DNA from 4 places in the Peribacillus sp. 05N428 genome. Region 2 is predicted to be linked to each of the others. Evidence: riboswitches for the same ligand, from Rfam matches in the RefSeq annotation. Region 2 holds a riboswitch; each other region holds the start of a gene.
The links. Region 2 has a riboswitch for S-adenosylmethionine ahead of AC1DIV_RS20635 (methionine ABC transporter ATP-binding protein). Riboswitches for the same ligand answer to the same signal wherever they lie in the genome.
Positions count from the first base shown of each region.

Region 1: linked by a shared signal. The riboswitch ahead of AC1DIV_RS12145 (sugar ABC transporter substrate-binding protein) and the one ahead of AC1DIV_RS20635 (methionine ABC transporter ATP-binding protein) in region 2 are both predicted to bind S-adenosylmethionine.
Region 3: linked by a shared signal. The riboswitch ahead of AC1DIV_RS19220 (Fur-regulated basic protein FbpA) and the one ahead of AC1DIV_RS20635 (methionine ABC transporter ATP-binding protein) in region 2 are both predicted to bind S-adenosylmethionine.
Region 4: linked by a shared signal. The riboswitch ahead of AC1DIV_RS13500 (methionine biosynthesis PLP-dependent protein) and the one ahead of AC1DIV_RS20635 (methionine ABC transporter ATP-binding protein) in region 2 are both predicted to bind S-adenosylmethionine.

Region 1 is NZ_JBFTMS010000010.1:97,558-105,433, forward strand. It holds gene AC1DIV_RS12140 (GTP-binding protein) at 343-3,084, shown strand; SAM riboswitch class I at 3,179-3,284, shown strand; gene AC1DIV_RS12145 (sugar ABC transporter substrate-binding protein) at 3,400-4,512, shown strand; gene AC1DIV_RS12150 (sugar ABC transporter ATP-binding protein) at 4,569-6,071, shown strand; gene AC1DIV_RS12155 (ABC transporter permease) at 6,073-7,077, shown strand; gene AC1DIV_RS12160 (winged helix-turn-helix transcriptional regulator) at 7,363-7,722, shown strand; gene AC1DIV_RS12165 (NAD(P)H-dependent oxidoreductase) at 7,794-7,876, opposite strand, start outside.
Region 2 is NZ_JBFTMS010000026.1:10,104-17,979, forward strand. It holds gene AC1DIV_RS20615 (TetR/AcrR family transcriptional regulator) at 318-893, opposite strand; gene AC1DIV_RS20620 (M20 family metallopeptidase) at 1,217-2,428, opposite strand; gene AC1DIV_RS20625 (MetQ/NlpA family ABC transporter substrate-binding protein) at 2,462-3,334, opposite strand; gene AC1DIV_RS20630 (methionine ABC transporter permease) at 3,356-4,006, opposite strand; gene AC1DIV_RS20635 (methionine ABC transporter ATP-binding protein) at 4,028-5,044, opposite strand; SAM riboswitch class I at 5,304-5,415, opposite strand; gene AC1DIV_RS20640 (GNAT family N-acetyltransferase) at 5,533-6,009, opposite strand; gene AC1DIV_RS20645 (nuclear transport factor 2 family protein) at 6,103-6,438, opposite strand; gene AC1DIV_RS20650 (amidohydrolase family protein) at 6,859-7,876, opposite strand, start outside.
Region 3 is NZ_JBFTMS010000023.1:11,492-19,367, forward strand. It holds gene thiM (hydroxyethylthiazole kinase) at 1-308, opposite strand, end outside; gene thiD (bifunctional hydroxymethylpyrimidine kinase/phosphomethylpyrimidine kinase) at 305-1,111, opposite strand; gene thiW (energy coupling factor transporter S component ThiW) at 1,080-1,601, opposite strand; gene tenA (thiaminase II) at 1,617-2,306, opposite strand; TPP riboswitch at 2,398-2,502, opposite strand; SAM riboswitch class I at 2,660-2,764, shown strand; gene AC1DIV_RS19220 (Fur-regulated basic protein FbpA) at 2,940-3,128, shown strand; gene AC1DIV_RS19225 (aspartyl-phosphate phosphatase Spo0E family protein) at 3,378-3,575, shown strand; gene AC1DIV_RS19230 (GNAT family N-acetyltransferase) at 3,645-4,151, opposite strand; gene AC1DIV_RS19235 (DUF459 domain-containing protein) at 4,340-5,041, shown strand; gene AC1DIV_RS19240 (ABC transporter ATP-binding protein) at 5,084-5,653, opposite strand; gene AC1DIV_RS19245 (ABC transporter ATP-binding protein) at 5,676-6,908, opposite strand; gene AC1DIV_RS19250 (DinB family protein) at 7,092-7,574, shown strand; gene AC1DIV_RS19255 (M15 family metallopeptidase) at 7,727-7,876, shown strand, end outside.
Region 4 is NZ_JBFTMS010000012.1:44,888-52,763, forward strand. It holds gene AC1DIV_RS13475 (NAD-dependent epimerase/dehydratase family protein) at 1-1,005, opposite strand, end outside; gene AC1DIV_RS13480 (PucR family transcriptional regulator) at 1,187-2,071, shown strand; gene AC1DIV_RS13485 (ABC transporter ATP-binding protein) at 2,185-3,330, shown strand; gene AC1DIV_RS13490 (hypothetical protein) at 3,388-3,630, opposite strand; gene fumC (class II fumarate hydratase) at 3,740-5,122, opposite strand; SAM riboswitch class I at 5,449-5,562, shown strand; gene AC1DIV_RS13500 (methionine biosynthesis PLP-dependent protein) at 5,649-6,761, shown strand; gene metC (cystathionine beta-lyase) at 6,758-7,876, shown strand, end outside.

The DNA of each region.
Region 1 (7,876 bases), on a different contig from region 2:
GTTGGAGGGCTGGGCTTCTGGTCATTTAGAGGGATGAAGAATGGTTCGCTCACTTCTAGCTGATATGTGGTTAGACTAGAAAAACATATTTTCTCGAAAATGGAAATGACATCTCTGTATCGGTTTATTAAAAACATTACAGTTCCAGTTGTTTCTGTTTTAAAATTGTAAGAGTGGTGACATGTTGTTACCATATTGTTTTGCTAAAATAACATTTTAAGGTTTTGTAAATGATTTTTTAACTAAAGGAACCTATAAATTGAATATTAGGTCTGCTATAAGTCTAATAGAATCAGTGATTATCCTTTAATTGAAAATATGAAATATATCGGAGGAATAAAGATGGACGAACGTCTGATCGGAAAAAAATATTATGAAACGATGCTTGAGGATACAAGGAAGCACCCCATTCAAGCTTTGGGTGAAATGTTTCTCGTGGAACAAAAAAAGGAAAGATCCGATTTAACCGCAATTAGATTTGCTCAAGGAGAGGTATATTTTCAGCATCATGACTATGAAGCAGCCATTTTTAAATGGGAAAACATAGAAGGGGAACTTGGTTCATGGGCGAAGAAAAACATCGCTGATGCGTATTTTGAATTGGAAATGTATTCAACCGCAGAGGATATCTATAAATCCGTCGATACGGATGAAGCTGTCTTGAAAACAGAAGTTCTTTTGCAGCTGTTTTCCCTGTACATAGTGGAATCGAGAAATGATTTGGCTTCCAAAGTCGTGAAAGAAGCAGTCGAGTTTCAACCGGACTACCCGAATGTCACGGAAATCGCACGCGCCTTTTTTGAAGAACAAAAGGATTGGAACAGTGCGGTGGTATTAGCGGCGAATGAAAGTATCCGTACAGAGTCAATGGGCTGGTTCGATGTGCTGAAAACGTATATCCAGCAGGGTGTTGCCCAATCGATGGAGCCGGATTATTTCTCAACTGTCCTTGGTTCGCTATACACACGCGACCAGGAACGTTTCGAGAAAATGACGGTTGCCCTTTGGAAAAATTATAAATATACGGATTCTTATTTCGAATGGTTAAGAGTGATTAATAATTTGATAGATACCATCGAATTGAACCATGCGGATGTATGGGATGAGCTTTCCGTCTATTACAGGGATGCATATGCAGGTCTGTTAGAAGGAACGCATCTAATCAAAGAATTAAGTCCTGTCGTGCCAAGGTTGCTGGAAAACTGGCTCAAAATCGCAGACGGGGAGCTTTCGCTGTTTGCGGCGGCATCCACGTTGTCCTGGAATGAAATCTTCCCGGATACGGTCAATGCGCTGGTCATTCAGGATGCAGAGAGCCTGCTTTCGAAATCGCCTAAATTGGGAGGCGGACTGGAAGCGGGAGAGAAACTGTTCAATTCCATTATCCAGTGGGCTGAAGATAATGATTTAAGGGTTGGCAATAAGCTTAAATGGATGGTGGAGGGGCTTAAGGATACCAGGAATTTCAATCTCCTTCTTGCAGGAAGTACAGGAAATGGCAAGACATCCTTTATTCAGTCAATCGTTGGCGAGAGCATTGCTGCTGAGGACCATTCTTCCCTAGTCAGTGTCAAAGACGGGGATGATTTGGAAATCCTTGAAATTACCGATACAGATAGCAAAGTTGTCGAGGAGCTAACTGATTTGGATGAAACACGCCGTCAGCGCGGGACTATTGTCGATGTGACAATCATCAGTGACTACCTAAGAAATAATCATCTGCGGTTATTGGATACACCGGGGTTCAATGGGGAACAAAGCGTGGAATCCGATTTCCAAGGCTATTTACATGGCAGTGATGGCCTGATGTTCGTTCTTGACGCCCGGGCTCCTTTCACCGGCAGCGAAAGGGATCTGTTATTGGAAATTCAAATGATGGCTCCGAAACTGCCGATCCATTTCCTATTAAATAAAATGGATACGATATACAGTGATCAGGTCGCAGTCCGGATGGAAGACGAAACATGGGATAAAGTGAATGCATATTTCCCGAATGCGAAAGTGTTCGCTTTCTCCAAACATTATGACAGCAGGCAGCAATTGAAGGACCTTTCAGCCTTCCTTCAATCGAATTATCAAGATGATAATTGGAAGGAAAGAAGATCTGAAAAAATCCTGGCATTCATTCGTAAAACTTTATCTTATCTATTAGAAAAACGGGCAGCCAATGAGCGGAAATGCGAGCATTCCATCTCTTGGAATGAGCAGATGGAAGTCAAACTGAATGGAGCGGTCAATCAACTGGCTGATCTGGAAAAAGAAAAAAGTGAAAATATCATAAGGTCGTATCGTTCGCTTAAGGACGAAGTGAAAAGTCAGCTTTATTCAAAAATTCCTGAATTACTGAGGGATTGCTCTAAATCGTTAACGGAAAGCAGTGATTTCAGTCAGGTCCATGTACAGTTAAACCAGGAAATGAATGAGCGGATTCAAAACTTCATTTCTGACAAGATCATGCCTCAATATTACCGTTCTCTTCAAGACTGGATTGCCAGTTCCCAAATGGAGTTCTCACAAAGCCAGCAGTTCATGGATGAGATGAGTGCCGGATTCAATGAATTATACAAAGAAGAACGGATTACACTGGCAGGTGACTTCAGGGTATTGGATGACTGGCGCCGTGATGCCGACCGGATGACAAGCAGTATCCGCATCGAAAACGTTAATATCCTTTTGCGCAGGACTCCATCACAATTGCTGCTTAAAGGAGCAGGGAAGCTATTTGGGGCGATACCGCAAAATAAGGCCAATATGTACAATCGTTACAAGAAATACCTGGAAAGTGAAGATTACCTGGATGTTGCCGAAATGATCACGGAACGTTTCCTAACCCAATTTGGATTGTTTGAAAAATCACTGGATCGGGACATCTCACTTTTCTATCGCAGTTCATTTGCCTTACTTCAAAAAACGATAGAGCAGACGCAGACTGAAATAAAAGACTACCAGGCTGCATTGGAGCATATGAAAGAAAATCCTGAGGTTTACCGTGATCCGATCACGTTGTTCGAAGTGAAATTAAGGCAGTTGGAGAGGCTTGAAAAAATCGAGAAAAAGCGTCTAGCCCAGCTTCAAAGAAAATAAAAATAACGGGAAACATTTCAAATATTCAAAAATCTATTGACTTTACGACTATATCCCTATAAAGTGATAATTACGAAAACGTAACACAATATATCTCTTATCAAGAGTGGCGGAGGGACTGGCCCTAAGATGCCCAGCAACCGTTCCATTAGGAATTGGTGCTAAATCCTGCAAAACAGAAATGTTTTGACAGATAAGAGAGGGACAAGTCTGCAAAACAGCCGATTAAACCTCTCTATATTAGAGAGGTTTTTATTTTGGGATTTACACCGACTTAACTGATAAGACTAATGAGAAAACATGGAGGGAAACAAGATGAGAAGGTCTATTAAAGGGATATTCATTTCTGCCATCGCTTCGGCTTTGCTTTTAACGGGTTGCACTGCAGGGCAGAGTTCCACAGAATCGAAGAAAGAAGAAAAAGTATCATTTGAAAATGTCCCGGAGAGATTTGCTGATGGCGATGGAGCCAAAATCAAGGTGATCCGTAAAATTGGCGGTGATGATCATACTGCCCAATACCTGGCGGGGGCGAAAGAAGAAGGAGAAGCACTGGGGTTTCAAGTCGATACGTACACAGCCAATGGTGATACGGCTAAATTCCATGATGCGATAGCACAGGCTTTGGAGGAAGATTACGACGGCTATATCATTTCACATGGTGATGATGCTGCAACTGTAAATGACGTTCAGAAGTTGGTTGATGCAGGTAAAAGCGTTGTCACATTCGATTCAATAAGCGATCTATCTAAAATAGAGGGCGTGACATTAACTTCACAAGATGATGAAGCGCTGGCAACACTGGCTTTCGATAAACTGATAAAAGAACAGAAAGGTGAAGCGGCAATTGCATATCTTTGGGTGGATGGTTTTCCTCCAATGGTAAGAAGAAATGCAGTATATCAGGAAAAATTAAAAGAAAATCCTGGGATTAAAGAAGTCGAAAGATTCGGAGTGGCATCCGCTGATACTTCGGTGCAGACACAAAATGCTGTAGCCGCAATGCTGAATAAATACCCTAAAGGTAAATTGGATGCCATTTTCGCAACATGGGATGCCTTTGCTATCGGTGCAGCCCGGGCGATTAAAGAAGCGGGCCGCGATGAAGTAAAGATATATGGAATTGATGTTTCGAACGCAGATCTCCAGGAGATCCAATCGGCTGATAGCTCATGGTCCTACACGGCAGCAGTCGATCCCAAGTTGATCGGTGCAGTGAATATGAGGATATTGGCTAAAAAATTAGCTGGCGAAGAAACGCCGCAAACATATGATTTGGAGGCATCACTTATTTCGCAAAAGCAAATCCAAGCTTCAAAAGAAGCGGTAAACATGGCAAACCTGTCTGATATTGTCGATGGCTGGGGGGTATCGACGGAATTTGAAGAAGATTGGATGAAGGTTTTGAAAGATCATTATAAAAAATAAAAAGAGACACTCTCTTTCCAGCGAAGGGAGTGTCTGTTCTATAAGGGGGAATGGACATGGGCAAGCAACTAGAAATGAAGAAGATTTCGATTGAATTTCCGGGGGTGAAGGCGCTGAGTGATGTTGATTTTTCCGTACAATCAGGAACAGCCCACGCATTGGTCGGTGCAAACGGAGCAGGGAAATCGACGTTAATGAAAGTTTTATCGGGAGCCCATGTTCATTATTCAGGTGACATTTTTATTGATGGGATGAAGTGGGATATCCGCTCGCCAAAAGCTGCTCAGGGACAGGGCATTCAAATAGTTTATCAGGAAGTGGATACCGCCCTCATCCCTTATTTAACAGTTGGGGAAAATGTAATGTTGAATGATATGGTCCAAAACATGGGAAAAAAACAAAGGGTACAATGGAAAGAACTGCACAACAAAGCCACTTCTATTCTTGAAGATATGAAAATTCATGTCCCTTCGAAAAAGCTGGTTAGAGACCTTACCTTGGCTGAAAAACAGATGGTCCTGATAGCAAGAGCCGTTTCGACAGAATGCAAATTCCTGATTCTCGACGAGCCAACTGCTCCGTTAAGTCATACGGAGACGACGGAACTTTTTCGAATTGTAAATGAGTTAAAGCAAAAAGGCGTGGCAATCATTTTCATTTCACATCGTCTGCCTGAGATTTTTGAAATCTGTGAGGAAATTACGATCATGAGGAATGGGGAGCGTGTCACTTGTCGAAAAATCGAGGACATAACCCGTACCGAAGTGGTAGAGAACATGCTCGGGAAAACCATGGATGAACAGTTTCCTGAAGTGAATGCTTCGATTGGAGACGTAATTCTGGAAGTGAACGGATTGTCAGATGCCGAGAAAGTTAAGAATGTCAGTTTGAATATTAAAGCAGGAGAGATAATCGGCTTGGCTGGGTTGGTCGGGGCTGGGAAAACGGAGCTGTGTAAAACCCTTTTCGGTCATACGTCCATCACAGCGGGTGAAGTCATCCTGAATGGTCGAAAGCTTTCTCTGAAATCACCGCATGAAGCAGTAAAAAGCGGGCTGGCACTTGTACCTGAGGAACGCAGGAAAGAAGGGGTCCTTGTACAGGAATCAGTCTCGGCAAACTTGACTGCAGCCAGTCTCGGCAAATTCTGCAAAACATTCAGTGTCGTCGATCGTAAGGCGGAAAAGGAAAAGGCGAAGGAAATAATCGCAATTCTCGGCATTAAAACTCCTTCAGGGGAAGTGAAGGTCGAAAACCTATCCGGTGGTAACCAGCAAAAAGTTGCCATTGGAAAATGGCTTATGGCAGATGCGGATGTATACATATTCGATGAACCAACGAAAGGGGTCGATGTCGGAGCCAAGAAGGATATATTCGAATTGATTGCAAAGCTTGCAAGGAATGGAAAAGCGATCATTTATGCATCCTCCGAGGTTTCCGAAATCATTGGCATTACGAACCGGACCTATGTGTTATATGACGGGAGCACTGTCATCGAATTAGAAACAAGCAAAACGAATGAAGAAGAACTACTATTCTATTCAACAGGAGGTAAATAGGATGAGCATACCCATTCCTGTTACACAGACAGCGAAAGCGAAGAAAAAGGTGGAACTATTCGACTTTTTCTATAAATACGGCACAATATTGACGATTATCATTCTGATTGGAATTTTCGCCGTATCCAATCCATCTTTCATCCAAACGTCTAACCTGATAAACATCCTGCGTTCCATTTCAATCGTGACCATTATTGCGATCGGCATTACGATATCACTGACCGTGGATGGCTTCGACCTTTCCGTGGGCTCCGTCGCATCATTGGCCAATGCCATCGTCATCTCGATGTTTGTCTGGTTTTCCCAGGATACATTCATCGCCATATTAGCTGCGGTCGGTGCCTCACTTTTCGTAGGGGCTTTGAATTCATTCATGATCGTTAAATTAAGAATTCCCGACATGCTGATGACATTGGCTACCATGTTCATTATTCAGGGAATTGCCCTTACTTATACAAAAGGGGCCACGGTTTCGCAAAATATGGTCATGCCCGACGGGACATTCGCAACAGGACTGATCAGCCCGTTTTTCGCCAAAATTGGCCAAGTACCATGGATAATCCTGATCATGGCCGTCATTGTGATAGCGACCCATATCTTTTTGACTTATACGAAGCACGGTCGTTATATGTACATTATTGGGGGGAATAAGGAAGCAGCGAGACTTTCCGGGATATCGGTTAATAAATACAAAATACTTGCCTATCTGATTTCAGCTCTATTTGCTGCAATCGGGGGAATTGTCCTTGCTTCAAGGGTCATGACATCGGAAATCAATTCAGGATCCCCCTATTTAATGGATGCCGTTGCAGCAGCCTTCATTGGTTCCTCCGTTTTAGGAGCGGGAAAACCGAATGCCTTTGGAACCTTCATCGGTGCAGTCCTGATCGGAATCCTTCAAAATGGGCTGATCATGATGTCCGTTCCGTATTACGCGATGGATATCGTCAAAGGAACAGTGCTGGCCCTTGCGCTCGCGGTAACCTATTACAAGCAAAAACAGTAAAATGTATTCGTTGCGTTACTCTACAAAAATCCAAAAAAAATCCTGTTGTAATGCAACAGGATTTTTCCTTTTTAAAAAGGGATGGGTTAAGGAGATCGTCATCATTTTACTTACGCTAAAATGGTGGCAGGAGCACTTTTTGAACCCTCATTGTTGGAGTATAAAGATTGACCGCAATTGTAATTTTTATAGGAACCTTATTTACCTTTTAATAAGATTGATAATGATCTATTGTAAAGTATGAACATTCATATCATATACTTATCTAAAGGAGAGTGTAGACTTATGCGCGAAACCTGTGTTCCGGCAGGTGTGAAACCGAATGAAACTGGCTTTGGATATACGCTGTCCTTGATAGGCGGCAAATATAAAATGATCATAATGTATTGGCTGTCTGAAAATAAGGTCATGCGTCATAATCAGCTGAAGCGAAGTATCGGTACCATTTCCTTTAAAACGCTAAGCATCATGTTAAAAGAGTTGGAGGCAGACGGCCTTATCATACGCAAGGAATTTCCCCAAATACCTCCAAAAGTAGAATATTCATTATCTGAACGTGGTCTATCTCTCATCCCATTGTTAAATATGATGTGCGAGTGGGGAGAGAAAAACAGTTTGCCAGTTCAGGAGACTAAACAGCAGTAGGTGTAGCTATTTTGATTAAATCAAAAGAAGTATTTCCCTGACAAGGAAATACTTCTTTAATGAACTGCCTATTAAAGGTTATCGACAAAATTCAAATAATCTTGTGCGCTTTTTTCCAATTCGCTCACGGATGGCTCATTTTCAGCACCATAAA
Region 2 (7,876 bases):
AATTACTCGGTATTATTATAATACTAACTACATGCTCCGTAGTCAACTATTTTTTTCCTGGGGAAAAGGCAATGTTTTATAAAGCCATTATTTTTTTTCACTGTCAAATGGTTTTGTCTTTTTAACTAACCATATTCCTAATACTAAAATGATCACATAGAGGACGAGTGAAGCTGTACTTGGAAGAGAGAATAAGTTAAAAGTTAACGAATGACCAAAAAACATGTTGAACAACGGTCTTATCAATCCCTGAACTGCAAATATAAATAGGACAATCCCTATAAATCTTAGTACTTCATTCGTAATTTTAGACATTATTAATCACTTCTTTCGGTGGCTTTATCAAATATGGTTTTTATTTCCATTATTGCAGAATCAATATCAGTTATTTCTTCTTTTGCGATTGTTGAACTAAAGCTATCAATTACGTTTCTAACTGCTCTAGCCATTATTTCAGGAGGAAATTTTCTAAAACTCCTGTCAACATCCTGCCCGTATTGAAAAATCTCGATTAGTGGATTTAATATGGTGTTATTTTCATCCACAAAGATCAATTCTCCGTTTTCATTTCTTCCGTTAAGCACTATTTCCGTTATTGCCAATGTTTCTGCTTTATTTTCCGACACGAATCTTAAGTTAGACTCGATGTATGATTCTAACATCCTTTTTGCATCTTCCTCCAAGATTATGTGCTCTCCCATATAAATGGCCGCTTTTTCATAATATTGAGTAATTATTGCTTCCAATAATAATTCTTTCTGAGGGAAATGGTAATTTACAACACCTTTACTTACCTGTACCTCCTTAGCAACATTTCCGATAGAAAAATTAACATAACCATATAGAGAGATAAGTTCTACTGATTTTCGAATGATTTTATCTTTTGTTTTCACGATACCCACATTTTAGTACGACCGTACTAAAAAGTCAACAAGTAAAGGCTAAACCTGCTATACCAATTGTTATAGAGTGAAAAATTGTAGGGGGAATCTGAAATGTCAGGAAAGAAGTTACTCAATTAAGTAAGAATTTGAAGGATTTTATGCAGAAAAAGACGGGAAATAAAAAGAACAGAATAAGAAAGAAACAAATAAAATTCATTCCTTTACTTATAACTGTTCGTGACAATAATGTATAACGCAAGAATCACAGGGATTAACGAGATAATAAGGTTATTAGGCGATTATACAAGAATCGAAAAAATAATGGCTGCTACTCAAAATTTTTCCGTTTGCTTCGCTTCATGAAATGCCGCTTTCACTTGATCTAACAGGTCTTTATCCGAAAGCAATTTATACCCCGTAAGTGCTAGAGCTTTTGCTCCGGTCAGGATGGCTTTGTCTCCAGCAGGAGATTTGGCACAGTCGCGGAATTCATTCGTATGGGCAATCAACTCATCATGTCCAATTTTTATATAAGGATGTGCTGTCGGCACTGCATGGCTTACATTACCTGCATCCGTCGAGCCAAAGCCACTCTCTTTTCGAGGAGCCACCGCTTCCCCTAATTGAGTCAGTTCTTCTTTTAGCAGTCCATCCAGAACTGGATTGATGACAAAATCGAGTACTTCATTTTGGAAACGTTCCACTTTAACCGTGCTTCCTGTGGCAAGTGCCGCCCCTTCAGCAACAGCACGTATTTTATTGGATACTTCTTGGCAAAGTTTCCACGTTGTTGCTCTAATGTAAAATCTGGCGGAAGCATATTCAGGAATGATGTTAGGCGCTTCCCCGCCATTGGTGATGATTCCGTGAATTTTGACCTCGGCCGGGAGCTGCTGACGCAAAGCATTAATGCCATTGAACAGCTGAATCACCCCGTCAAGTGCATTCACGCCTTCTTCAGGTGCAGCTGCTGCATGTGCAGACTTCCCGTAAAAATGAAAATCAAGGGGGTCGACAGCCAAAAACGGACTTGTTACCCCCGTTTTTCCTGCAGGATGGATAAGGATGGCCGCATCCACCCCATCAAATAGACCGTGCTTCACAAAGCTTCCTTTTGCACTTCCATTCGGCCCGCCCTCTTCAGCCGGTGTTCCGAAAACGATCACCTCTCCGCCCGTTTCCTCCAGCACTTGAGCCAGGGAAATGCCTGCCGCCACACTCGTTGTGCCGATGATATTATGGCCGCAAGCATGGCCTAAACCCGGCAATGCATCATACTCGGCTAAAAAGGCAATTGTAGGTCCTTTCTTTGAAGAGGTTTTTTTGGCGATGAACCCTGTTTCATGCCCGGCAATATTGCGGGTCACTTCAAATCCTTCATTTTGAAGTATTCCGGTTAATGTATCCGAAGCGAAGAACTCTTGATTTCCAATTTCAGGTTTAGCATGAATGGCTTGGCTCGTTTCGATATATAATTCGGAATGAAGGTCGATATGATCTTCAATGATTTGCTTATGCTGCTTCAGCACTGATTCTCTCGCCATGTCTTAATCTCCCCTTTTTCTTGAATCCATCCATTACTTTTCATTAGCTGGTTTTGTCCAAGCATCCTGGTAATTCACTAATTCATCTACAGAAACATAGGCAGGAATGGTGTTTCCTTTAAACGTTTTTTCAATGAACGCTTCCACTTCTTTCGATTGATAAAGCTCCACTAATTTTTGCAGCTCAGGACGATCGGCATTACCCTTTTTAACTGCAATGATATTAATATATGGTTTCGCCGTTTTACTTTCATGGAATAAAGAATCTTTTAATGTAAGGCCTGCTTCGACGGCAAAGTTATTATTGATGGCTGAAGCATCGGCATCATCCAATAGACGCGGTGTATTGCCGGCAGCAACAGGCTGGATTTTCAAGTTTTTCGGATTTTCCTTAATGATTTCCAATGATCCCGATCCATTGAATTCTTCTTTCAATGTAATCAATCCAGCTTCCTGAAGCAGGAGCAGTGCACGGCCAAAGTTTGTTGCTTCATTCGGAACGGCTACCGTAGCACCATCCGGAAGATCTTTGAGACTTTTATGTTTTTTCGAATAAAGGCCCATAGGTGCAATGACAGTCGACCCGATGGCCTCCAATTTCAGATTTTGATCTTGAACGAATTCATCGAAATAGGCGACGGTCTGGAATGAATTGGCATCAATTTCACCTTCGCTTAACGCAAGGTTCGGTTGGATATAATCATTGAAAGTGACCAGTTCGATATTAAGTCCGTCCTCTTTCGCCAAGTCGACAATGTATTCCCATGTTCTCGTATCCCCGCTGCTGACACCGACTTTCACTGTTTTCACATCACCCGAACTCCCTGATGCACCCTCTTCATTCCCGCATGCTGAAGCCACGATGGCCAATGCCAATACCATGATCGTTAATAAGATTTTTTTCATTTTTCCTGCCTCCTGTTAGTTTTATCTTCTTCTGATTTTTCTTGAAACAAAATTCCCGGTGGATTGCAATAATTGAACGATGATCACGAGTGCCGCTACTGTGACAATCATCGTCATCGTATCGAACCTTTGATAACCGTAAGCCAAGGCTAAATCCCCGACCCCGCCTGCACCGACGGCACCTGCCATCGCCGTAGATCCAACAAGCCCGATTGTCGCTGTTGTAAATGTCAGGATCAACGAGCTAAGTCCCTCGGGAATCAAAAAGTGGTAAATGATTTGCCATGTTGTCGCCCCCATCGCCTGAGCTGCCTCGATGATCCCTTTGTCCACTTCCAACAGTGAGTTTTCCACAAGCCGGGCAATATAAGGAGCCGCGTAAAAGATAAGCGGAACAATGGCCGCATTCGTTCCGATCGCACTGCCGACAATCATTCTTGTAAACGGAATGAGTGCTACAAGCAAGATGATGAAAGGAACGGACCGCAGGATATTGATGATCGGGTTCAATACATTAAAAATCCATTTATTCTCCAGGATGTGACCCTTTCTTGTAATGACAAGCAGGATACCGAGCGGAAGCCCGATCAATCCGGAAAATATCAATGAGATGGCTACCATATAAAGTGTGTCACCGAAAGCTGTCGACAGCTGCTCTGCCGTTATTTCCATTCCCCAAAGCGTATTACCCATTTATACTTGCACCTCCTGGACGAGAATCCCCTCATCTTTAATATATTGATAAGCCTTGTCGACCTCATTTTTGCTCCCCGTCACTTCGATGATCAAATTCCCGAAAGGAGTTTCCTGGATTTCAGAAATATTGGCTGATAAGACACTTAAATGAACATCATATTTCTTCGAGATGGTTGAAAGTAAAGGAGTACCCGAAGTAGTTCCAATAAAATTAATTTTCCAAATAATCGGGATATGGGACCCTATGCTTTTTAAGAAACTTTGTGGAATTTCGTCATGTATGACCGTTCTCACGAAGTTTTTTGCAATATCCGTTTGCGGCTTGGCAAAAACTTCGAAAACCGAACCTTGTTCAACAACGCAGCCGCCCTCCATGACCGCTACCTTATTGCAAATTTCCCGAATGACAGACATCTCATGAGTGATTAGCAAAATGGTGATATTGTATTCTTTATTAATTTTTTTTAAGAGCTGCAGAACTGCACTCGTTGTTTGTGGATCCAATGCCGACGTAGCTTCATCACACAATAAGATCGATGGATTCGTAGCCAACGCCCTCGCAATGCCGATCCGCTGCTTTTGCCCGCCGGATAATTGTTCCGGATAACTCTTTGCTTTGCTCGATAAGCCAACGAACTCCAATAGCTCGCCTACACGTTCTTTGATTTCCTTAGCTGGAGTTCCCGATAAAACCAGCGGCATGGCAATATTATCAAAAACAGTTTTTGAGTTTAGTAAGTTGAAATGCTGAAAGATCATCCCGATTTTTTTCTTTTCTGCCCGTAATTCCTTCGGGCTTAATTTGGTTAAATCCTTGCCCCCAACAACCACCGAACCATCTGAAGGATGTTCAAGCAAATTGACCAACCTGATCAACGTACTCTTTCCGGCCCCGCTATAACCGACTACCCCGAATATATCCCCCTTTTCCACTGTCAAATCAATGCCCTTCAAAGCCTCGACAGTCTGTTTCTTTGTTTGATAAACCTTTTTAACACCTTGAAACTCAATCATCCAATCTCCCCCCATGCTGTTTATTTGTACGAATTCCTTATCCAGAGAGAAGAGCTTTGCAACGCTTCATAATGATAGGGTTAAATTTTCGAAATTCACGAGTAAAACTGCAAAATTCACGAGTAACTGCACCAATTCTCCAAATAACCATATACATTTTGAATAAACAAAAGAGGCCTCTTCCGTCATCAGACAGAAGAGGCCTCTTTTAGACATAAAAAAGAGTAAACTCTTAAATTAATTATCTAAGAAAAGCTCCTTCTTATCTTTCAAACTTTCGTCCGTTGGAATTAGCACAGTATTTTTACAAAAGTAAAAACCCGCTGCCGAGGTATCATAGGGCCAAGTCCCTCCACATCTCTTGATAAGAATTAACGTTATATTTAATTATGTCCTTCACTATATATTCTAATTTCGCTAAAGTCAACCATATTTTTCATCGCTATAAATAGTTTCACAGTATAGTGAATCGATACTTTTTAATTATATTAATATAATGATTTACTCATTCTCCATACAGGGTATTTTTCATTTTCTTCCCTTATCTTCACCATGCCTGAATTCGTATATAAAGAAATCGCCCTTTGATTATCCGGAGAAACCCTTAGATGATATTCGGTTACATTAAATTGCCTGAAAAAGTTTTCTGCGTAGCGAACCAATTCCTTGCCAAGGCCTTTACTGCGGTATTCGGGAATAAGATAAAATAGATTCACATAGCCAATTTCAGTTCCTTCATACTCCCGAATTTGAAGTTCCATTTGTCCAATCGGTTCTTGGTCCTTTTCAATGATCACCTGTCCATCCGGAAATTTGCGGACCCTTTCTTCCATTCGTTGCAGATAGGCATGTTCATCTCCAAAACCAGCATCAGTTCCAAAACTTACAACAAAGGAATCTTTCCGGAAATTAATGATAGTATCTTTATCTTTGTCCGTATCAATGGTCCGAAAGATCAACTTCATCCACCCCTATCATTTTAGTGAAATAGTTTTCATGCTAGGAAAACTCATGTACCTTTCAAAATTTAAAAACTTTCTTTTTCATAAAAAAAAAGCTTAAAGGAGCCCTTTTGTTTTTGTACCTTGATGAAAAAACATTTGCCATCTTCCATTCGCACATTTCCAGATTGAACTTCTTAAGGTATGTTCCAGCTTATCTTCATCAAAAATCCGGTATGTAGTTAGCACGGTATCATCAGACAATGGATGCATCTCAAATTGACTTAATGTCATGTTCACCGCTCCGGCTCCCTCTTGCCCCATAAAATCGCTTTTTGACCATATGTTACCCGAACTGCCGAACTCAAAGAAATCATCTTTCAATAAGGATGAAAGCACTTCTGGAGATGTACGAACTTCAGATTTTAACAATTTCTCCTCCAGCTGATACAAATGCTCTTTTAATAATTAAGATTCCCTGTCCATTCATCTTGTCCTCCTTTTTCAACCATTTCCCTCGAAGAAACGAAATAGGAAAATCGTGAATAATTAATACGTAGATTTTCAGTAATTCATGAACCATGCGATTTAAGTTTTTTTATCCAGCTGCTTGCTGATTAGCAGTTGGCTCATCTTGCGGTCAGCGGCATTTTCTCGTTTTTAACCGTTTTTGCCGTCCCCATTATATTACTATTTTTAGCTGGCTTACTTCGTAACTGGACTCACAACAGATTTCTAAGTAAACCATTTATTCCACAATACTAGCGGCCATTCCTTTTTTACCTCTAAATATTTACTCCCGCAACCCATAAAAAAAAGGAGCTGCAAATGGCAGCTCCTTTCTTTGGGCATCCGGTTGTTCTCCCATCAGTGTTATCGTGATAGGGTTCCTTGCAGACGATTGGTTTCGGCGATTACTTTTTCTTCATCGATCGTTAAGCAGCGGCCATCTTTCACGACCATTTTGCCATCGATGTAAACATCACATACGTCATTTCCGCGTGCTGCATAAAGCAGGTGCGAATAGGCTTCACTCAGTGGCTGCAGGTGTTCTTTGTTATATGGGTAAATGGTGATGAAATCTGCTTTTTTACCAGCTTCCAGTGATCCTGTGTGACCCATGCCTATCGCTTCGGCACCCATTCTTGTGGCCATGGCGAGTGCTGTTTGTGCAGGGAATTTTGTGGCATCCTTATACATTCCTTTTTGCAGTAATGCGGCTGTCCTCATTTCTTCGAACATATCGAAGTTATTATTGGAGGCGACGCCATCTGTTGCCACTCCCACTTTAATGCCTGCATCAAGAAGGCTGACAACATCTGCTATCCCAGATCCGAGCTTCAGGTTACTGATTGGATTATGGGCAACGCGAACATCATGCTGTTTTAGGATCGCCCGCTCTTCATCATTAAGGACCACTCCATGTGCCATGACGGTAGGCTGATCGAACAGGCCTAGACGGCGAAGGTGCTCGACAGGACGGGATCCGTAACGTTTTTCGATGTCGAGGATTTCAAAGTCCGTTTCCGATACGTGGATGTGCACCATCAAATCATTCTCTTTTGCAATTCGTGCACTTTCCATGATTGCTTCAGGTGTGCAGGCATATGGGCTATGCGGTGCGACCATGGTAGTCAGGCGGCCATCGGCAAATGCTTTATAGTTTTTTGAAAACTGCTCAGCCCCCATGAGGTTCGCTTTCTGGTCTTTTTCGATACCCAAGCTGAAGATCGTATAGGAAAAGGCTCCGCGCATTCCTGTTTCGCCTATCGTCTCCATGACAGCACCTGCATCTATTCCATTAGGATTGAACATATCCGAAAATGTCGTGGTTCCTGATTTCATCATTTCCATAATGCCTAGCTGTGAACTTACAGAGGCGATTTCCGTT
Region 3 (7,876 bases), on a different contig from region 2:
CGATAGGAGGTGGCACCAACTCCCACCGGGTCCAAAATGACCGGGATGTCCAGGGCATTTGCCGTTTTACCGGCAATCTCCATTGCTTCCAAGGCTTTATCATCGATCGTACCGAAATTCAGGACCAATGCATTTGCTAATTTGACCATATCCGCCACTTCTCTTGGGCTCGATGTCATTACTGGTGAACCTCCGATGGCAAGGGTGGCATTTGCACAGTCATTGACCGTAACAAAGTTTGTGATTTGGTGAACGAGTGGTTTCCTTTCTCTTACCTTCATAAATAAATCGGCTGAAGAAATCTTCATAACAAGTCACTCCGTTCTTTTTTTGAATATGAATGAAAATGATGGACAGGTCCATGACCTTTACCGATTGAAAAGCTATTGCTTATCGCTTCGGAAATATAGGTCTTGGCTTGTTCGATCGAGACTTGCAATGGCAGTCCATTTGCCAGGTTAGATGTAATGGCGGATGATAGGGTGCAGCCCGTACCATGAGTGTTTTTGGTATGAATGCGCTCTCCCTTGATCCAGTGGAAGTCAGTACCATCATAAAAAAGATCATTTGGATTTCCTGCTGCATGGCCGCCTTTAAGTAAAACGGCTTTGGGACCCATTTCTTGTATCGAAATGCATGCCCTGTAGAAATCTTGTTTCGTCCGAATCGGGAAGCCAGTAAGTACTTCCGCTTCTGGTACATTGGGTGTTACAAGAGTTGCAAGCGGAAGCAATTCCGTTTTTAAGGCAGAGACGGCCTTTTCGTCGAGCAAATGGTGGCCGCTTTTGGAAATCATGACAGGGTCAAGGATAACGATGGCAGGCATGAAGGTTTTAAGGGACGCAGCGACCGTTTCCACGATTTCTTTAGATCCAAGCATGCCTATTTTTACTGCATCGACAGGAATATCTTCAAAGATAGCTGCAATTTGATCCGATATGATAGCTGTTTCAATGGGCTGTACAGAACGGACTTCCATTGTGTTTTGGGCGGTTACGGCTGTGATGGCAGACATTCCAAATACACCATGTGCAGAAAATGTTTTTAAATCCGCTTGTATTCCAGCACCGCCCCCTGAATCAGAGCCTGCGATCGTTAATGCTGTTTTCATAAAAAAACCCCTTCATATAATTATTTTTTAGCAGTATTTTAAGTAATATGAAAGCTAAAATCGCCCCTGCGAATGAACTGAACATAAAAGCCGGTAAAAAACCAAAAAGAGCAGCTTTTTCTCCCAATAGGAGGGTTGCAAGCGGATAACAGGCCAGGGAACCGAGAATGCCGGTCCCGATCACTTCCCCTAAACAGGCGAATTTTAAGCTTTGTGTTTTTCGATAAAGGATGGCGGCCAAAAGTGCACCAATCATGCTGCCGGGAAAGGCGAAAATTGAACCGGTACCAGACATGTTTCTAATGATGGAAACTAAAAAAGCTTGTGTCACAGCATATGTAGGCCCCAATAGAACCGCCGTCAGGACATTTGCCAGATGTTGAATAGGAAAGATTTTTGCAAATCCTGCAGGGATGAAAATAAATGAACTGGTCAGCGTCGTTAAAGCCGTGATCATGGCTGTCAATGTCAGTTTCTTGATAGGATTCATCCTCATGTCAACCACCTACAGAGGCCAATCCTGCTCATTTTGAACCATGTCCCAGAATAAATATTCATATCGGGAAGTAACCAAAAAGTGCTTTTCTAATCTAAGAAGTTCCTTTTCAGGCATGCCTTCCGTCAATTCTTCCAACAAAGTGATCAGCCACTTGTGTGCTTCCCCGAATTCAGGAGATGAATAGGACCTTATCCAATCTGCGTAGCGATTGTTTTCCAGTGCTGCTCCATTTTGTTCTTTTAATAGCAAACCGATTTCATAATAATCCCAAGCGCAGGGCAGGAGACAGGCGATCAAGTCTGCCAAAGTCCCATGCTGAGCTGCATTTAGCATGTAACCTGTATAGGCTAGAGTGGTTGGAGTAGGTTCTGTACTTTCCAATTCCTTGGAGCTGATCCCGAATTCGGAAGCATAATGCCGATGAATATCCATTTCCACTTGAAGGGTTTCATTTAAAATGCTCGCAAATTTTGCCATGGTTTCGATGTTATGGGCTTTGATGACACCTAAAGCAAAGAGCTTGGAATAATCCATGAGATAGACATAGTCCTGCTTCAGGTAATAGGCAAATTTCTTTTCAGGAAGTGTACCGTTTCCAATTGCCTGGACAAAGGGATGTGAATGGTTCCTTTTCCAAATCTCTTTTGCCCGTGCATGCAGTCTATCACTGAATGTTTCTAATTTTGTATTCTCCATTGTTCATCCTCCTATAGAATGGCTCCTTTTGTTGAATAAAAAACCCCGTTCCTGAATACGGAACGGGGTAGATGGATATAGTCTGTAAAATGGACGATATCATCCACTTCCCTCCGCCGGTATGAGCCGGTTCAGGTTCAAAGGGTCCGGAACTAATTCCATCTCAGTCTTAAAAAAGACTCCCCTAGTGGTGTGAATTGTATGTAATTACTGACATCATATCAGAAAGACAAGAAAATGCAACCCGTATTTGAAAGAGGAATCACTTTATGTCCAGGAAAAAAGGGAGAACCAGGTAATTGACTTTTGAAGATTATTAGGTTAGAATCATTTCTACATCATTATATATCGAATTCTTATCCAGAGAGGTGGAGGGACTTGGCCCTAAGAAACCTCGGCAGCGGACCCGTTTAGGGAACTGTGCTAAATCCAACAAGCATATGCTTGGAAGATAAGAAGAGCCGTACGGACACTGTCAGCCTCTTCTTAAATTAGAAGGGGCTTTTATTTTTGGGAAATAACGTTTAGTGACATACTAGAAAAGGTATATATAATTTGGTGAAATCAAACAAGTTGATAAAGTTTAGCTAACTAGAAGCAGGCACTAGGACGACTGGGAAAGGAGCCATTTACATGGCAGAATTATTTAAGAGGATTGAACAGAGGAAGGCAAAACTCATTGAAGAGCTATTGGCCAATGGAGTATACAAAACCTCTGATGAAAGGCACCTTTATGATGCCCCATTAAAAGTACTTGAAGATGAATATAAGATTGTTATAAATAGACCTAATAACGAGTCACCTTCTGAATGGATGACATAGTAAACGGAATACAATATTTGGATTTTTGGATAAGGGATATGATGTAAGCATTCGCAGTCTACACTAGTGGATGCTTTTTTTGCGTTTATTAGAAAACGACACAAATTATACATAATTAAATAACAAAATAGGTGTTTTGTCACATTTGACCTATAAAATAACACATTTAATTTCTGAAAAATAGTTGATTTTAACTAGTGGTTTCATTATGATGAAAGTGTAAAAATATTGAATAAATGGGAGGTGACTATGATGCCTTGCCGTAAGGTAACTATAGAAAAAGTAGAAGAGAAGAGACAGGAAATGATAAAGTTGGGAGCGATTTACGGCTTAACAAGTCTGCTGACTGTACAAGCCAGTCAAGAATTGGATACGCTATTGAATACGTTAGCAAGTAAAAGAGATTCTGAATATTTTTCCCTTCAAGAAGCATATAGGTATTTTTAAATTAGCAATTCGACCTGTATTAATCTGAAAAAGCTACTGCTCAAGGCAATAGCTCTAAAGAATTATATATTAAATATCGACACGTTTACCTAGAATGATCAAATCCCGCTCAATGCCATCCATCTCGGCAACTTGAGGTAAATGTGCCCATTCTTCAAACCCGAATTTGGAAAAAAGCTTAAGGCTTGGTGTATTATGGGCGAAAATGAAACCCAATAAAGTCTTAACGCCTAATTTTGGACTCAATTCAATTGCCTTTCGAATCGAAATTTGTCCAATTCCTTTTCCCCGGAAATAATCATCAATGTAAATACTGATTTCGGCAGTGGAATTATATGCCGGTCGGCCATAAAAGGATTGAAAGCTCATCCATCCAGCGGTTTTCCCTTCTATAGTAATGATATATAGCGGTCTACTTTCTGAATGATGTTCCTCAAACCATTTAACCCTCGATTGGACGGATACAGGTTCCGTATCTGCCGTGACCATTCTTGAAGCAATTGTCGAATTATATATTTCAACAATTCTGGGTAGATCAGATAGTTCTGCCTCTCTAAACTCTATGTGTTCTTCCATGATTTAAACTCCTAACTATCATTTATTCAATCTCCAGAATGAAGGGTAATCCCGTTTCCATTGAAAGTTTTATATTATCATACACTCTTTATTCTTTATCTGACAATTCTTTTTTATGTTAGTACTGCAGATTTTTTGGGTATGAAAAAGATTAAATACTTCTAGTAAAAAGACAAGAGGAGAACCAAATGAAAAAATTGGCAGGTATATTGATTATCGTACTGGTTATATGTTTTGCTGCATATGAATTTCAGGCCTCGGAGTCGGAAGATGTGCAAAGGGTCATGGCTTTTGGAGATTCATTAACCTATGGAAAAGGGGATAAGGACGGGGAAGGATATATAGATGGCCTTGAGGATGAATTGAATAATCCGCAATCGGAGCAAAAAGTGAGTTTTTGGAATTACGGTATTAAAGGCCAGGAAACGGATGGGGTGATGAAACAGCTAGATGATTACCGCATTAAAACGAAACTTGATGAAGCCGATACTTTCATTGTTTTTATTGGAACGAATGACTTGATCAATAGTAATGGCGGGAACTTGGAGAAAATAAGTGACCGAAAAATCAATGAGGGTAAACGGGAATATATCAACCATCTGAAAAAAATTACATCAACACTGATAGAGGCAAACGATAAAGCGGATATTCTGGTAGTAGGACTATATAACCCAATTAAAGACAATCAAAAACTTGAAAAGCACATTCGCGATTATAACGAGTCAATAAAGGGATTAGCCGATAAAGGTGAACGGATGTTATTCATTCCTACAAATGATCTTTTTGAAGATGAAAAGAAAACAAAGTATTTCAGTGATAAGTTACATCCGAATGAAAAAGGGTATCAGCTCATTGCGAATCGGGTTTTGGAAAGTTATGACTTCAAATGAAACCAAACATGCACAGAAAGGCTTTCTGTGCATGTTTGCCTGCTAAGTTGCTAGGTAGTTGATATCGCTTAGTTGAGGGAACTGTAAGTCATGGAGCTGCTTGTATCGGCCGTTGTTTTGCATTAACTGGTCATGTGTTCCTTTTTCAAGAACCTGCCCTTTTTCCATAACGATGATTTGATCGGCGTCATGAATGGTCGATAAACGATGTGCAATGACTATTGAAGTCCGTTTTTTCATTAAACGTGACAAGGCTTGCTGGATCAAATGTTCAGATTCTGTATCCAAGGCCGCCGTTGCTTCATCGAGAATGATGATTTGCGGATTTTTCAAAAGTGCCCTGGCAATGGCAATGCGCTGTTTTTGTCCGCCTGAAAGCTTGACTCCGCGCTCCCCGATCTGAGAATCATAACCATCAGGAAAGGCACTGATAAAGTCATGCGCATTTGCAGCTTTGGCGGATTCGATGATTTCATCATCTGTAGCATTAAGTTTGCCATATACGATGTTATCACGGATAGAACCATTGAATAGAATGATATCCTGAGAAACAATTCCCATTTGTCCCCGTAATGATTTCAGTGACACATCTTTGATATTATGTCCATCCATTTTAATCGTTCCATTTTGCGGATCATAAAATCGGATCAGTAGGCTCGTGATGGTCGATTTTCTTTGCGCCGGAGGAGCCGACCAAAGCGGTTACTTGACCAGCTTTCATGGTCAGATTTAGATTGCCGAGAACAGGAACAGTCTCATCATAAGCAAAATCAACACTTTTAAACTCAATTTTCTTTTTTATGGCAGGGAGTTCTATGGCATTTCCCTTGTCACTTATTTCAGGTTGGGTTTCCAATATTTCAGTTATCCGCTCAAAGGCGGCGGCTGATTGCTGGACAATGCTGATTACCCGGCTAAAATTGCGAACGGGACTCTGCAGCAACCTCAAATAGGCTAGAAAGGCCACGATTAATCCTATTGTGAATTCACCTTCCATCACTTGCCAAGCACCGAACACAATGACTGCTACAAGACCGATATTGTTCAATAAATCAATAATCGGCCCGAACATGGAACGCAGCCGAACGGACTTAAGGTTTGCAGTCATATTTTCCTGATTACGCTCCGCAAACCGTCTTGATTCGAATTCTTCATTTGTAAAAGATTGAATGAGCCGCATTCCTGAAATCGAATCCTGTAACTGGTTGCTGACATCTCCTGCGGAACTTTGCACAGACATAAATGACATCCTGATGCGTTTCCCGAATACCCTTGTGATATAGAACATGAAAGGGAATGTAATTAGAAGGACAATGGTAAGCTTCCAGTTAATGAAAAGCATATATACCGCTACGGCAATGAAGGTCACCGTGTCAGTCAACACTTGAAGCATGCTCGAAGAGATGAGCTGCTGCAGTAAATTGACATCATTGGTCAACCGCGACATTAAGTCACCAGTCCGGTTTTTATCAAAGAATTTCATATCCAGTGTTTGAATATGTTCATACATGCTATTACGTATATCCATGATGGCCTTTTGACCGACCTTGGAAACGATATAGCTGTTAAAGTAGTTCAGTATAGCCAATAAGATTGCAGCACAAAGAATTCCTGCACCAATCCAGATCAACGAGTCATATCTTTTTTCGGGAATGATTTTATCAATCGTAAACTGTGTCAATTGGGGGATGGAGAACTCAAGCAATGAAATGAAAAGCATGATACATAAAACCAAAGAGCAAAACTTCCATTTCGATGGGACCCGGTTGAACATTTGTTTAAGCATCAACCATATGCTTCCTTTTGAGGGTATTGCATGTATTGCACTGCGCCCTTTGTGGCTGAATGGAATATGTCCTCCACTCATAACGATCACTCCTATTTTACTGTCCTAGATGATTTTTGCCTTTATGACTATCATAGAGCTTTTCGAAAAATAGACAACTTTTAATCGGTTCGTTCTGTCAAAAAGTATTATTATTTTACACTTTCCTATAGGACATGGAATAATTAAAGGAGATTAGCGAGGCTGATAAGAGGAGGTGCTAAAATGAATGAAAATGAAAAAATCAGGGAAGAACTTTTAAATGCGGTCAACGGACTATCGGATGAACAGCTGAACGCCCAACCTGAAACAGGAAGATGGAGCATCATCCAGGTTTTGGATCATTTATATTTAATGGAGAGCGCCATAACAAAGAGCATTTCCGATAAATTGAAGAGCGATGAAAGCATTGCTGCTGTGGATAAACCGATAGAACTTACGTTAAATCGTGAAGTGAAGGTCGAGGCCCCGCCATTTGTCACTCCGTCGGAATCATACCAAACTTTGAGTGAAGTTAAGGAGAAGTTGTCCGAATCCCGAAAAGCTTTTGTACATGTCGTTGACCATGCAAAGGAAATTGATCTCGAACAAAAGTCTTTTCCGCATCCTTTGTTCAAAGATTTAAGCCTGAAGCAATGGATTCCGTTCGTGGGACTGCATGAAAAACGGCATTTATTGCAAATTGAAGAATTAAAAGCAAAGTTATAATAGAAGAAAAACTCATCCGTCTTTGGTTGAGTTTTTCATTTTAGACAGATATTTTCGTAAAGGGAAGGATTTTTTAAGTGAAAGCCACTTGGGTAAGGACATGTTTGGTATTGGGCTTTTTCGGATTGCTGCTGTGGCTCTTGTTCAAGTATATGCTTCCGCCTGATCTAGACGAAATCGAACTGACTGACGAGCTGAATCCGATCGTCGCCGAAAAAAAAGACGAGCTCATTCAACTGGCTAAGGACAAAGGCATCCCGGTAATCATTACGGCCGGATTCCGGTCTTTAGCCGAGCAAAAT
Region 4 (7,876 bases), on a different contig from region 2:
ATCACTTTCATGTTGTCTGTGCATGCCTGCTTTTCTATCGGCAGATTCCGGACGGCCCTTTTCCCAATTCCATATATCTTCGAGAGTTTCTGATAGGGGACGGAATGTTAGTCCATTATTGATGGCTTGATCGTTGTCGACAGCCAAAAACCCATTCAAAGGTTCCTTACCTCCTGGTAAAGGGAATTCTTCCGGTATCCATAAAGGCATTTCTCCCCACGGCTCTACTTTATTGTCTTTTAAAAATTTTTCAGATACCCATGTAAAGGCAGCATCACTTCTTGTTACCTTTTTGCAGCCTTCAAGTATTTGCCCCATAGTCAGTGTGTAGTCTGGTCCAACGGCATTATACGTACCTGTCATGCCCTTTTCCATCATTTGGATGATCCAATGAGCCAAGTCCCTTGCATCGATAATTTGGATTGGACGTCCAGGGCGTCCAGGCGCTAAAACTTCTCCCCCTTCCGCTATTCTTTTAAGCCAGTACGGCAATCGGTCAGTGTAATCATATGGACCTACTATTTGCCCGGCACGAATTGACAAGACTTTCCCCGGCAGTTCTTTTTCAGCTGCTTTTTCGCTTAATGATTTTAACGGTCCATAATATTCACCGTATATCGGCCCAGCCGTTCCGCGGGTTATTTCTTCTGCTTTATCTTCATTTAGTGCATGAACCTCTCCATTTTCATCAATACCTGGTTCGGTTGGATCACTATAAACCGAGATGCTTGAAATATATGTATAATGTTTAACTTGATTAAGCAACCTGCAAGATTTCGATACAGTTCGAGGGATAAAGCCTGATGTATCAATTACTGCATCCCACTGTCTTCCTTTAAGCATTTCAAGATCCCCGTCGCGGTCCCCTTTTAACTGTTCTATTTCGGGGAAAACATAAGGGTCATTTCCACGATTAAAAAGTGTGACATCATGCCCCTTCTCTATTGCAGCTTTTGCTAAATATCGGCCTAAAAACCGTGTACCACCCAATATTAAAATGTTCATAAGATCTCCTCCTCTTTAACGATATTCCATAAAGCATACGCAATACCCTTTCCTGAAATTAATAATACTTGCAACTTTTCTTTGGTTTTCCCTTCTCGGAAAAACTAAAGATATCCTAATCTTTTGAACTTTATTCTTTTTCGCTATAATGATAGGGAAAGGGAGAAAGAAGGTGGAACCGATGCTTGAAAATCTTAAACAAAAATTCCCGAACGCTCTTACCAATAGAAAGGATACTGATGATATTTCTAATTATGTTTGGTTCGAAGACTTCAGAAGTATACTTGGCATTCCCCGTTCAGAAATCACAGCAGAAGAAATCCGTTTATTGGAACTGCTTTTTGTTCCTTCCATAAACCCAAATGACCTCAATGCACATCCAGGCTCATCATGGAAAATTTTTTTATCCGAACCGAATGCACCATTGCCTTTAACGAGCTGGGAGAATGTTCGATTCCTTCATTTCAAGTTGACTCATGCTGATTTTTCCAACTCCGATTTTGAAGGGGCCTTCCTCGCTTTCGTTCCATCTGACGCAGCTATTATTTGGGAAAATGAAACGTCAGGCGTCTTAATTGAACCGGACAAGGATGAACCATTATCAAATAAAGAACTGATCGCCATTACTTCCACACTTGAAAGTGACTTTTATGTAAAGACCCGTATGTTCACCGGGCGCTTTCACCCTGTAGATCAAGACCTTCGCCATCACTGGACTCAGGAGAAAAAGTGTTTTGAAGTGGCACAGGTGCATCTGCCGGATATAAAAGTGACTGATTTGGCAGACATCATCCCATACTCATTAATAAATGATCCATCCTTTAAGAATGCAAATTGGTTTATCAATGAAATTCTTGGCAAGACCAAGCAGGATACTGAGCTTATCAAAACGGTTAAAACGTATATCGAATGTAACTCCAATGCCACATTTGCCGCCAAACAGCTTTATATACATCGGAACAGCTTACAATACCGAATCGATAAATTCTCTGAAAAAACTGGTCTCGATATTAGAAACTTCCGTCATGCCCTTACTGCATACTTGATACTTTTACTGAATGATTAATTTCCAATGTAAGCACTTTTTTGTGCAATATGCCCATACTTTTTTCAAAACCTATAGCTTAGACTATAGCTAATTGGTACAAGTAATCTAAGAGTTTAAAAGGGGGATTTTTCATGGCAGAGTTAGTGTTAGATCATATATTCAAGATTTATGATAAAAAGGTGACGGCTGTTAAAGACTTCAACCTTCGTGTTGCCGATAAGGAATTCATCGTTTTTGTGGGACCTTCAGGTTGCGGTAAATCAACGACATTAAGGATGATTGCCGGACTGGAAGACATTTCCCAAGGGGATTTATACATAGACGGCAAGCGAGTCAATGATGTCCCCCCTAAAGATCGCGATATTGCGATGGTTTTCCAGAACTATGCCTTATATCCTCATATGTCTGTATTTGACAATATGGCATTCGGATTAAAGCTCAGGAAAACGCCAAAAGCTGAAATCAAGCAAAGAGTAAATGAAGCGGCAAGGATTCTCGGACTTGAAGAGCTGCTAAACAGGAAACCTAAAGCGCTTTCAGGTGGTCAGCGCCAGCGTGTTGCACTTGGCCGTGCAATTGTAAGGGACGCAAAAGTTTTCTTGATGGATGAGCCATTATCCAATCTCGACGCAAAACTGCGGGTTCAAATGCGCGCGGAAATAGCTAAACTGCATAAACGGCTCGACACCACAACGATATATGTCACACATGACCAAACAGAGGCAATGACCATGGCGACACGTCTTGTTGTAATGAAAGATGGTATCATCCAACAGGTCGGTGCTCCAAAGGATGTTTATGAGAAACCAATAAACGTGTTTGTCGGCGGCTTTATCGGATCGCCTGCCATGAACTTCTTTACCGGAACATTAAAAGAAGGCACAATCAAAATAGGCGAACAAACGCTTGAAATACCTGAATTTAAGATGAAAATGCTACGTGATCAAGGATATGTCGGAAAAGAAGTAATCCTTGGCATCCGTCCGGAAGATTTCCATAATGAAGGAGCTTATTTCACGGAGTCCCCTAACACTACATTCACGACCCAAATTGATGTAGCCGAACTCATGGGCGCGGAGATCATGCTCTACTCCACTTTAGAGGGGCAGGACTTCGTTGCAAGGGTCGATGCCAATAACATTATCCAGGCAGGCGAAAAGATCGAACTTGCGCTCGACATGAATAAAGCGCACTTTTTTGATAAAGGGACAGAACATCGCATTTTAGTTGAAGAAGATGAACAGATGCAGGAAAGCATGAAGTTATCTGCCAATTAAACATGAAAAGACCCATTCATTATGGGTCTTTTTACGTTTATTAAAATAAAGGGCGATTCATTCCTGGACCAATACCACTTCATCATGTCCGCATTCAGGGCATTTCATGAGATGGGGGCATTGCCCTTTTTGAAGGGATTGAGGGTATCCGTCGTTTTCTTTAAGTATGTCGATATCCATATAAGCACTGTAATCATCAGCATAATCCATGAATTTCCCTTTATCCTCAAGTTCACTGCCGCATTCCGGGCAATCTACATGAATTTTTCTTAGACCGTTGCAAAGCGGGCATATAGACATTGTTTTTCCTCCTGTTCCAGATACTTATGATTTCAGTATTTGTCGATTCCAGTATTTTAACACATGGAAACACCCTCCCTAATGCTAGAGGGAGGGTACTTCCATCCAATTATTTATTAACCATGTTAGCAGGATCGACCCATGCTTTGAATTCATCTTCCGTAAGGAACTCCAGTTTCAATGCCGCTTCTTTTAACGTGGAGTTGTCCTTGAAGGCAGTTTTGGCAATCTTGGCTGCTTTTTCATAACCGATATGCGGGTTCAATGCTGTTACCAGCATAAGGGAACGCTCTACATTTTCTTTAATCTTATCTTCATTTGCAGTGATGCCAACCGCACAATTATCGTTGAAGGAATGAATGCCTTCCGTCAATAATTTGACCGTTTGCAGGAAGTTATAGATGATGACTGGTTTGAACACATTCAATTCAAAGTTACCTTGGCTTGCTGCAAAGCCAATTGTAGCATCGTTACCCACGATTTGTGTCGCAATCATGGTAAGCGCTTCACTTTGGGTCGGATTGACTTTACCTGGCATGATGGAGCTGCCCGGCTCGTTTTCCGGAATGGCAATTTCTCCGATTCCGCTTCTCGGTCCGCTTGCAAGCCATCTGACATCGTTCGCAATTTTCATTAAATCCGCCGCCAATGCTTTCAAAGCACCGTGTGCGTAGACGATTTCGTTATGGCTAGTCAATGCATGGAACTTATTATCAGATGTGACAAAAGGATATCCTGTATCCGCTGCAATTTGTTTGGCAGAAAGTCCCGGGAATTCTTTCTTTGTATTGATTCCGGTTCCTACAGCCGTTCCGCCTAAAGCAAGGTTCAATAGTTTTTGGCTGCTTTCCTCAATCATCGCCAAATCTTTATCGAGCATCGCTTTCCAACCGGAAATTTCTTGTCCTAATGTTAAGGGTGTAGCATCTTGAAGATGTGTCCGGCCGATTTTCACGACATCCCAAAATTCTTTTTCTTTTGTATCGAATGTATCACGAAGTGCTTTGATGGCAGGAACCAATTTTTCAGCGACTTCCATAAAGGCTGCAATATGCATGGCAGTCGGGAAAGTATCATTTGAGCTTTGTGCCTTGTTAACATCATCATTCGGGTGAAGGATTTCCGATTCACCATTTTCTTTTAACCATTCATTCCCTTTGTTCGCGACCACTTCATTCACATTCATATTACTTTGCGTACCGCTTCCCGTTTGCCAAACTACAAGCGGGAAATGTTCATCAAGCGTACCTTCAAGGATTTCGCCGCAAATCTTGACGATGGCGTTCTTTTTAACTTCGGAAAGATCACCAAGATCAAAGTTCACCTTTGCAGCAGCTTGTTTAACGTATGCAAATGCACGAACCAATTCAATCGGCATTTTTTCGTTACCGATTTTGAAATTGTTACGGCTTCTCTCAGTTTGTGCTCCCCAATATTTATCAGCAGGAACTTTCACTTCACCCATCGTATCTCGTTCGATTCTGTATTCCATGTGTTCTCCTCCTAAGTTTGCACTATTCATTGAAGAATTTTTGCATATGAAATGAATAATGTCGGATTATTCTTTCTCTCCATACATTGTACAAACTTTATTATTTTAAAGCAAAAATATCCCGCTGACCCTTTCCATATTTCTGAAAAATCCTAGGCCATTCATATTTAGATGAAAATTTGGATATTCTTTTTTGACACATAAAGTGTAGGCACCGCTAGGCTTCAATTGACCTGGCCATGAACACCAACACATCATCACTCCCAAAATGTCCTTGACAGTATTTTGTATATATAGTAAATTCAAAAGAAATTGAATAATCTAAACTCTTATCGAGAGAGGTAGAGGGAATGGCCCGATGACACCTCAGCAACCTTCATTTGTTTCAAACCAATGAAAAGGTGCTAATTCCACAAGTTTATGAACTTGGAAGATAAGAAGAATGACTCGTCACTACTTAATCAAAGTCTTCTTCTTAAAGAAGACTTTTTTTTATTTTATTTAACTCAAAGGAGCAGTGAAAACCATGTATAAACCTGAAACATATCTTGCTCAATTAGGAAATCGCAGTGAAACGGCGACAGGAACAGTCAATCCGCCGGTATACTTTTCAACAGCTTTTCGCCACGAAGGAATCGGTCAATCGACGGGATTCGACTACACAAGGACAGGTAACCCTACCCGCCAGCTATTGGAGCGATCCATCGCCGATCTGGAAAAAGGAGACCAAGGCTATGCCTGCAGTTCAGGAATGGCCGCCATCTCCACTATACTCGCCCTTTTTAAATCTGGTGATGCGTGGATTGTCAGTGAAGATCTTTATGGCGGTACATATCGGCTGTTAGAACAAGGTTTTAAAAAATGGGGATTGCAGTGTGACTATGTAAACACTTGTTGTTTGGAGGATATCGAAAAAGCCATCACTCCTCACACGAAAGCCATCTTCATCGAAACTCCCACTAACCCTCTTATGCAGCAAACGGATATTAGCGCCGTTGCCGCATTGGCTAAACGATATAATTTATTGCTAATCGTTGATAACACTTTTTACACGCCTCTTATTCAACAACCCATCTTGCTTGGAGCGGATATTGTGATCCACAGTGCAACCAAGTATCTCGGTGGTCATAATGATGTGCTCGCCGGACTGATCGTTGCTAGCGGCGCTGAGTTATGTGATGCACTGGCCTTCCATCATAATGGCACTGGAGCTGTCTTGAGCCCATTTGATTCTTGGCTGTTGATGCGCGGAATGAAAACCCTGGCATTGCGGATGGAGCGTCATGAAAAGAATGCCAAGATACTTGTAGATTACTTATCGGAGCATGATTGTGTTACGGACGTATTGTATCCAGGCCGAGGCGGCATGATTTCTTTCCGCATCATTGATGAAGCGGCGGTCAACCCATTTTTACAATCGCTCTCATTAATTTCCTTTGCAGAAAGCCTTGGAGGGGTCGAAAGCTTCATCACCTATCCTGCCACACAAACACATGCCGATATACCGCTTGAAGTCAGAATGGCAAACGGGGTTTGTAATCGATTGCTCCGCTTCTCCGTTGGCATCGAAGATAGCGACGATTTGATTGGTGACTTGCAGCAAGCATTCGCACATGTAAAAAGGGAGGCACTACGATGACAGATCATGATTTTAGCTTTGAAACGAAATTACTTCATAATCAACATAAATTCGATCCGGTAACGGGCGGTGTGAGCGTCCCCATTCAGCATGCATCGACTTTCCATCAATCCGATATCGATCAATTCGGCAAATATGACTACAGCAGAAGCGGGAACCCAACTCGCGAGGCACTTGAAGATATCATTGCCGATCTAGAGGAAGGCACTCACGGCTTTGCCTTTTCATCAGGTATGGCTGCCATTTCAACAGCCTTCCTCCTATTGTCTGCCGGAGACCATATCGTCATTTCCGAAGATGTGTATGGCGGAACGTTCAGGATGGTCACAAGCGTATTGAACCGTTTCAATATTGAGCATACCTTCGTTGACATGACGGACCTTGAAAGTGTCAAAGCGGCGGTTCAGCCAAATACCAGGGCCATATACATTGAAACGCCTTCAAATCCGTTACTTAAAGTGACCGATATTCAAGCTGTATGTGATATCGCAAAAAAAGCTGGTGCCTTAAGTTTTGTTGATAATACATTCTTGACGCCCGCATTGCAAAAACCGCTGAATCTGGGCGCTGATGTTGTCCTTCATAGCGCGACGAAGTTTTTATCCGGCCATAGTGATGTGGTAGCTGGGCTTGCGGTCGTGAAAGATCCGGAATTGGCGGCAAGACTCGGTTCGCTTCAAAACTCCTTTGGAGCGGTCCTTGGTGTCCAGGATGCGTGGCTCGTAATGAGAGGCTTGAAAACCTTGTCAGTTAGAATGGAACATTCACAAAAAGGGGCAGAAAAGATTGCAGCCTACTTAAAGGAGCAGCCCTTGGTGAAAAAAGTGTATTATCCCGGCCTAGCCGATCATCCACAGCACGCCATCCAGAAAGGCCAGTCACTCGGAGCGGGGGCGGTCCTTTCATTTGAATTGGAAAGTGAGGAAATCTTCCGTTCCTTCGTGAACACTGTCGAGCTCCCTGTTTTTGCCGTAAGCCTGGGAGCGGTAGAATCCATATTATCCTACCCGGCCAAAATGTCCCATGCGGCCATGCCTGCTGATGAAAGGGAAAAGCGAGGCATCACGAATAGCTTGCTCCGCCTCTCTGTCGGACTGGAAAATCCGGACGATTTA